One region of the Streptomyces sp. NPDC126510 genome, then DNA from elsewhere that is predicted to be linked to it. Evidence: predicted binding sites of a transcription regulator. Region 1 holds the regulator's gene; the other holds the start of a gene.
The links. Region 1 encodes HrcA, which represses chaperone genes, less so after heat shock. Its sites were predicted from a motif close to TTNGCACTCNGNNNNNCNGAGTGCNAA; they were not measured.
Positions count from the first base shown of each region.

Region 2: groL (chaperonin GroEL) is a predicted target of HrcA. The motif match lies at 2,052-2,078, and genes of this name have one in related genera.

Region 1 is NZ_JBEORR010000004.1:91,377-95,563, reverse strand. It holds gene ABTX60_RS06185 (nitronate monooxygenase) at 1-248, opposite strand, end outside; gene dnaJ (molecular chaperone DnaJ) at 464-1,600, opposite strand; gene hrcA (heat-inducible transcriptional repressor HrcA) at 1,600-2,616, opposite strand; gene ABTX60_RS06170 (MBL fold metallo-hydrolase) at 2,787-3,518, shown strand; gene ABTX60_RS06165 (DUF3097 domain-containing protein) at 3,550-4,187, shown strand, end outside.
Region 2 is NZ_JBEORR010000024.1:50,696-54,882, reverse strand. It holds gene thrC (threonine synthase) at 1-893, shown strand, start outside; gene ABTX60_RS29570 (MoaD/ThiS family protein) at 982-1,257, shown strand; gene ABTX60_RS29565 (cold-shock protein) at 1,704-1,907, shown strand; gene groL (chaperonin GroEL) at 2,241-3,863, shown strand; gene ABTX60_RS29555 (NADH:flavin oxidoreductase) at 4,105-4,187, shown strand, end outside.

The sequences.
Region 1 (4,187 bases):
TCGACGGCGGCGGGGTCGGCGTACTCCGGCTGCGGCATGAAGACGTTGACGCCGAAGGGCCTGCTCGTGAGGCTCCGGAGCTGCTTGATCTCCTGGTACATCCCGTCGGGGGTCTTGTACCCGGCGGCGAGGAACCCGAGCCCGCCCGCCTCGCACACGGCGGCGGCGAGCTGCGGCACGGAGACGCCACCCGCCATGGGGGCCTGCACGATCGGGTGGGGGAAGAGATCGGTCAGTGCGGAGGACATGACCGCATGTTGTCACGTCCTCCGCACCACTCCGAAACCGGCCTGCCCACTGGCATAGACCAGAGGAACAGGCACCTCCCATGGCCGGAGGCTCCCCCGGTCAGCGCCCGTTGAACGCGTCCTTCAACCGCGAGAACAACCCCTGCTGGCCCGGCTGACTGTGCCTGCCCGGGGGACGACCCCCGGACCCCCGGCAGGCAGCCGGACCAGCCGTGTCAGCGCCCGTTGAAGGCATCCTTCAGCCGCGAGAACAACCCCTGCTGCCCCGGCTGGAACTGCCCCGTGGGGCGTTCCTCGCCGCGGAGTTTGGAGAGCTCGCGCAGCAGGCGCTCCTGCTCGGGGTCGAGCTTGGTCGGGGTCTGGACCTCGACGTGGACGATGAGGTCGCCGCGACCGCCGCCGCGCAGGTGCGTGACGCCCCGGCCGTGCAGCGGGATCGACTGGCCGGACTGGGTGCCCGGGCGGATGTCGACCTCCTCCATGCCGTCGAGCGTCTCCAGCGGCACCTTCGTGCCGAGGGACGCCGCCGTCATGGGGATCGTCACCGTGCAGTGCAGGTCGTCGCCGCGCCGCTGGAACGTGCTGTGCGGCAGCTCGTGGATCTCGACGTAGAGGTCACCGGCCGGGCCGCCGCCGGGACCGACCTCGCCCTCGCCGGCGAGCTGGATCCGCGTGCCGTTGTCCACACCGGCCGGGATCTTGACCGTGAGCGTCCGGCGGGACCGGACGCGGCCGTCGCCGGCGCACTCCGGGCACGGCGTCGGGACGACCGTGCCGAAGCCCTGGCACTGCGGGCACGGGCGGGACGTCATGACCTGGCCCAGGAAGGACCGGGTCACCTGCGAGACCTCACCGCGGCCGCGGCACATGTCACACGTCTGGGCGGAGGTGCCCGGGGCCGCGCCCTCACCACTGCAGGTGTTGCAGACGACGGCCGTGTCGACCTGGATGTCCTTGGTCGTGCCGAAGGCCGCCTCGTCGAGCTCGACCTCGATACGGATCATCGCGTCCTGGCCGCGGCGGGTGCGCGAGCGCGGTCCGCGCTGCGACGCCGTGCCGAAGAACGCGTCCATGATGTCCGAGAAGTTGCCGAAGCCACCGGCTCCGAAGCCGCCCGCACCGCCGCCTCCGGCCTGCGAGAGCGGGTCGCCGCCGAGGTCGTAGACCTGCTTCTTCTGCGGGTCCGACAGCACCTCGTAAGCGGCGTTGATCTCCTTGAACCGCTCCTGGGTCTTCGGATCGGGGTTGACGTCCGGGTGCAGCTCGCGCGCGAGCCGCCGGAAGGCCTTCTTGATCTCTTCCTGCGACGCGTCGCGGCGCACGCCGAGTACGGCGTAGTAGTCCGTGGCCACTACGACTCCGCCAGGATCTGTCCGACGTACCGTGCCACTGCGCGTACCGCTCCCATCGTTCCCGGGTAGTCCATGCGGGTCGGTCCGACCACGCCGAGCTTGGCGACTGCCTCGCCGCCCGAACCGTAGCCGACCGACACGACGGACGTGGAGTTGAGTCCTTCGTGGGCGTTCTCGTGACCGATCCGTACGGTCACGCCCGGATCCTTGGCCTCGCCGAGCAGCTTGAGGAGCACGACCTGCTCCTCAAGCGCCTCCAGCACCGGCCGGATCGTGAGAGGGAAGTCATGCCCGAAGCGGGTCAGATTGGCGGTGCCGCCGATCATCAGCCGCTCCTCGTTCTCCTCGACGAGCGTCTCCAGAAGTGTGGAGAGCACCGTAGAGACCGTACCCCGGTCCTCGTGCTCGAACGCCTCCGGGAGATCCTCCACCAGACTCGGCACATCCGCGAAACGCCGGTTCGCCACGCGGCTGTTGAGCCGCGCGCGCAGATCCGCGAGTGAGGCGTCGCCGAAGGGCGCCGGGCAGTCGACCACCCGCTGCTCGACCCGCCCGGTGTCCGTGATCAGCACGAGCATCACGCGCGCGGGCGCCAGGGAGAGCAACTCCACGTGCCGCACGGTCGAGCGGGTCAGCGACGGGTACTGCACGACGGCGACCTGACGCGTGAGCTGCGCGAGCAGCCGCACCGTGCGCGCCACGACGTCGTCGAGGTCGACGGCACCCTCGAGGAAGTTCTGGATCGCGCGCCGCTCGGGCGCGGTCATCGGCTTGACGCCGGCGAGCTTGTCGACGAACAGTCGGTAGCCCTTGTCGGTGGGGATGCGCCCGGCGCTGGTGTGCGGCTGGGCGATGTACCCCTCGTCCTCGAGGGCCGCCATGTCGTTGCGGACGGTGGCCGGGGAGACGCCGAGGCTGTGCCGCTCGGTGAGGGCCTTGGAGCCCACCGGCTCCTCGGTGCCGACGTAGTCCTGGACGATGGCGCGCAGCACCTGCAGCCTGCGTTCACTGAGCATCGCGCACACCTCCAGAAGTCTCCGCCTGCTTGCCCTGCCGGTCCGGCCTGGCACTCTGCGCGTGCGAGTGCCAGCATCCCCGGCCCAGTGTACGGCGGTGGGGTACACCCCCGGCAAGGCTGGTCGTGCGACGCCGTGCCCCGAGCGGGGCGCACCGCTAGCGTCGCCGTATGACGGTGACTTGGGAAGACCTCGGATGGGAGCGCGTGGCCGCCGGTGTGGGGCGGTGCCGGCTGCCGGTGTGGGACTGCACGACGGGGCTGGTCGCCGGCGAGGGGGCGGTCCTCATGATCGACGCGGGGTCGAGCCTCGCCGAGGGCGCGAAACTGGCCGCGCAGGCGCGGGCGCTCACAGGCCACCGTGTGACACATATCGCGCTGACCCACCCGCACTTCGACCATGTCTTCGGCGCAGCGGCACTCCCGGACGCCGAGGTGTTCGGCGCGGTGGGCGTGGACGCGGTGCTGTCACGGGTGCGGGACCGCGAGGAGCTGCGGGAGGACGCGGTGCGCCAGGGCCTGGCGGCGCCCACGGCCGAGGAGGCGGCGGAGCGGCTGGTCCCGCCCGGCCACCTGGTCTCCGGTGAGTGGACGCTCGACCTGGGCGGCGGCCGGCAGGTGCTGCTGGCGAACGTCGGGCCGGGGCACACCGCGCACGACCTGGCGGTGCTGGTGCCCGGTGATCCGGAGGTGGTGTTCTGCGGCGACCTGGTCGAGGAGTCGGGCGAGCCGCAGGCGGGCCCCGACGCGGTGCCCTCGCACTGGCCTGCCGCCCTGGACCGGCTGCTCGACCTGGGCGGCGAGGACGCGGTGTACGTGCCCGGTCACGGAGCGGTGGTGGACGCGGCGTTCGTGCGGGCGCAACGGGACGCGCTGGCGGCGCGTTTCGGCGTGTCGCGGTGATCGCCGTCCGCCTTCTCCTATCGTCATCCGAATGCGCCAGTACTCCGCCGACCTGACCCCGCCGTGGAAGAAGCCGAAGCCGGTGCCCGAGGTGGCGGCGGAGCCGGGCCTGGTGGTGGAGGAGCCGGGGACCGGTTTCTGCGGCGCGGTGATCGGCTGCGAGGCGGGCACGGTCACGCTGGAGGACCGCTTCGGCAAGCACCGGGTGTTCCCGATGGAGCCGCGCGGCTTCCTGCTGGAGGGCAGGGTGGTGACCCTCGTCCGGCCCGCGCCCGGCGGCCCGGCGCGTCCCACCCGCACGGCCTCGGGGTCGGTCGCCGTCCCCGGCGCACGCGCCCGTGTGGCCCGGGCCGGCCGCATCTACGTCGAGGGCCGCCACGACGCCGAGCTGGTCGAGAAGGTGTGGGGCGACGACCTGCGCATCGAGGGCGTGGTCGTGGAGTACCTGGAGGGCGTCGACGACCTGCCGTCGATCGTCTCCGAGTTCGCCCCCGGGCCGGACGCGCGCCTGGGCGTCCTGGTGGACCACCTCGTACCGGGCTCGAAGGAGTGGCGCATCGCACAGTCGGTGACGAGCGAGCACGCCCTGGTCGTGGGCCACCCCTACATCGACATCTGGGAGGCGGTGAAGCCGCAGTCGCTGGGCATCGCCGCCTGGCCCCGGGTCCC
Region 2 (4,187 bases), on a different contig from region 1:
TCGCCCAGGCCCTGGAGGCCGCCCGCGCCTTCGGCTTCACCACGCTCTCCTGCTCCTCCACCGGCAACCTCGCCGGTGCCGTGGGTGCCGCCGCGGCCCGCGCCGGCTTCCGCTCCTGCGTCTTCATCCCGCACGACCTGGAGCAGGGCAAGGTCGTCATGGCCGCGATCTACGGCGGTGAGCTCGTCGGCATCGAGGGCAACTACGACGACGTGAACCGCTTCTGCTCCGAGCTGATCGGCGACCCGGCCGGTGAGGGCTGGGGCTTCGTCAACGTCAACCTGCGGCCGTACTACGCGGAGGGCTCCAAGACCCTGGCGTACGAGATCTGTGAGCAGCTCGGCTGGCAGCTGCCGGACCAGCTCGTGGTGCCGATCGCCTCCGGCTCGCAGCTCACGAAGATCGACAAGGGCCTGCAGGAGCTGATCAAGCTCGGTCTGGTCGAGGACAAGCCGTACAAGATCTTCGGTGCGCAGGCCGAGGGCTGCTCGCCGGTGTCCGTCGCCTACAAGGCCGGGCACGACGTCGTCCGCCCGCAGAAGCCGAACACCATCGCCAAGTCCCTCGCCATCGGCAACCCGGCGGACGGGCCCTACGTGCTGGACATCGCGCGGCGGACCGGTGGTGCGGTGGAGGACGTGAACGACGAGCAGGTCGTCGACGCGATCAAGATCCTTGCTCGGACCGAGGGGATCTTCGCGGAGACCGCCGGTGGGGTGACGGTGGGCGTGACGAAGAAGCTGATCGAGAGCGGGCTGCTGGATCCGTCGAAGACGACGGTGGTGCTCAACACCGGGGATGGTCTCAAGACGCTGGACGCGGTGGCGGGCACGGGCCTGACGGCGACCATTCGCCCCAACCTCGAGTCGTTCCGTGAGGCCGGGCTCGTCTGAGCGTCGTTGTTCGCTGCGGGGCGGTGGGGGCTGGTCGCGCAGTTCCCCGCGCCCCTAGGTATCTCGCCCAACCGGAGGTTTTGAAGTCATGAGCGTCACCGTTCGGATCCCCACCATCCTGCGTACCTACACCGGCGGGCAGGCCGAGGTCGCCGCCGACGGCGCGAACCTCGGCGAGGTCATCGCCGATCTGGAGAAGAACCACACCGGGATCGCCGCCCGGGTGCTGGACGACCAGGGCAAGCTGCGGCGGTTCGTCAACGTCTACGTCAACGACGACGACGTGCGGTTCGAGCAGGGTCTGGAGACGGCGACGCCGGACGGTGCCGGTGTGTCGATCATCCCCGCCGTCGCCGGCGGCTGAACCGGTCGACCGGCTTGTTTGTTACCTTCGGTAACGACGGTCACTGAGAGTTTATCGAATTGCCCCCTCCGTGAGAGAAGCGGAGGGGGCAATTCTGTGTGGTTGAGCGGGGTACAGTTGGGGAACGTGGTCCCGATTCCCTGATCGGAACCCTGAATTCCCGCTACGAGCCCGACAAGATGTAGCCAAAGTGTGTATGTCTTTTGCGGCTTTTGTTCCCTTTGTGTGGCCCGACTTGCCCTGAATTCGGGCGAATTCTCCCCACATTCCGGACCCTGCGCGTCCAGAATTCTCGTCCGATTGACCTGTTGCAGACGGCAGTTGGACAGATACATTCAGCCGCGGTCGACGCGTTCCGGCGCACGCCCCCAACCGTGGGGGGTGAGGTCTGACCCGGGTCCGCGAAGTGTGGATCTGTGCAAGGGCCAGTAATAGGGGAGTTAGGCATGGCTCAGGGCACCGTCAAGTGGTTCAACGCGGAGAAGGGGTACGGCTTCATCGCGGTCGACGGTGGTGCGGATGTTTTCGTCCACTACAGCGCGATTCAGATGGACGGCTACCGCACCCTTGAAGAGGGTCAGCGGGTCGAGTTCGAGATCTCGCAGGGCCAGAAGGGGCCGCAGGCCGACATGGTTCGCGTCGCTGCCTGAACGCGCACCACGACCAACGCATCAAGCGACCGGTCTTCTCTGAAGGGCCCGTACCCCCCGGGGTACGGGCCCTTCGGCCTGCTCGGGCACCTGTCGGGCGGTGTTCGCGGGCGGCTGACGCCCCGGCCCGATCCCCGGGAGGCGCTTGCACTCGCCATGCCCGAGTGCTAATCATTGCGTTAGCACTCTGAAGGTGAGAGTGACAACGTAAGGACCGGGTCGGTGAGGCCCGCAGGCCAGGTGGGGAAGGAACCACAAGGCAAGCGAGCCGTCCGTCGCGGGCGCGGGCGCGGTCCGAAGTAATCACCCCCAGTCCTGGAGGGACCACTTCACATGGCCAAGATCATCGCGTTCGACGAGGAGGCGCGGCGCGGCCTCGAGCGCGGCATGAACCAGCTCGCGGACGCCGTCAAGGTGACGCTCGGCCCCAAGGGCCGCAACGTCGTCCTCGAGAAGAAGTGGGGCGCGCCCACGATCACCAACGATGGTGTCTCCATCGCCAAGGAGATCGAGCTCGAGGACCCGTACGAGAAGATCGGCGCCGAGCTGGTCAAGGAAGTCGCCAAGAAGACGGACGACGTCGCCGGTGACGGTACGACCACCGCGACCGTTCTCGCCCAGGCCCTGGTCAAGGAGGGTCTGCGCAACGTAGCCGCCGGCGCCAACCCGATGGCCCTCAAGCGGGGTATCGAGCGTGCCGTCGAGGCCGTCTCCGCCGCCCTGCTGGAGCAGGCGAAGGACGTCGAGACCAAGGAGCAGATCGCCTCCACGGCCTCCATCTCCGCCGCCGACACCCAGATCGGCGAGCTCATCGCCGAGGCCATGGACAAGGTCGGCAAGGAAGGCGTCATCACCGTCGAGGAGTCCCAGACCTTCGGTCTGGAGCTGGAGCTCACCGAGGGTATGCGCTTCGACAAGGGCTACATCTCGGCGTACTTCGCCACCGACATGGAGCGTATGGAGGCCGTCCTCGACGACCCGTACATCCTGATCGCCAACTCGAAGATCAGCAACGTCAAGGACCTGCTGCCGCTCCTCGAGAAGGTCATGCAGTCCGGCAAGCCGCTGCTGATCATCGCCGAGGACGTCGAGGGCGAGGCCCTGTCGACCCTGGTCGTCAACAAGATCCGCGGCACCTTCAAGTCCGTCGCCGTCAAGGCCCCGGGCTTCGGCGACCGCCGCAAGGCGATGCTGCAGGACATCGGCATCCTCACCGGCGGCGAGGTGATCTCCGAGGAGGTCGGCCTCAAGCTGGAGAACGCCACGATCGACCTGCTGGGCAAGGCCCGCAAGGTCGTCATCACCAAGGACGAGACCACCATCGTCGACGGTGCCGGCTCCGCCGACCAGGTCGCCGGCCGGGTCAACCAGATCCGCGCCGAGATCGAGAACAGCGACTCGGACTACGACCGCGAGAAGCTGCAGGAGCGCCTGGCGAAGCTCGCCGGCGGTGTCGCGGTCATCAAGGCCGGTGCCGCCACCGAGGTGGAGCTCAAGGAGCGCAAGCACCGCATCGAGGACGCCGTGCGCAACGCCAAGGCGGCCGTCGAGGAGGGCATCGTCGCCGGTGGTGGCGTGGCCCTGCTGCAGGCCTCCCAGGTCTTCGAGAAGCTGGAGCTCGACGGTGACGAGGCGACCGGCGCCAACGCCGTGAAGCTCGCGCTGGAGGCCCCGCTGAAGCAGATCGCCGTCAACGGTGGTCTCGAGGGCGGCGTCGTCGTGGAGAAGGTCCGCAACCTCACCGTCGGCCACGGCCTGAACGCCGCGACCGGTGAGTACGTCGACATGATCGCCGAGGGCATCATCGACCCGGCGAAGGTGACCCGCTCTGCCCTGCAGAACGCCGCCTCCATCGCCGCGCTGTTCCTCACCACCGAGGCCGTCATCGCCGACAAGCCGGAGAAGGCCGCCGCGCCCGCCGGCGGCGGCATGCCGGGCGGTGACATGGACTTCTGATCGACCTGAGGGTTGATCGACGTCCTTACCGAGGGCGGCACTCCCTGTTCCGGCAGGGGGTGCCGCCCTTCGGCGTGTCCGGGTTGCCGCCCTTCGGCGTGTCCGGGGTGCGTGCGAGGTGTGTGCGGGGCGCGTGTCCGGGATCACAGCGGGGGCGGGATGGCCGGGCGGGGCCGGATGGTTGAAGGTTAGGTCCTATGCGTATGCACATACCTTCCGGTATCCGAAAGTGAGCCCCCACGTGACTGTCGCCGCCTCCGCTTCCCGCGCCGCCGAAATCCTGTCCCGGCCCGTAACGCTGGGCGGCCTGACTGTTCCGAACCG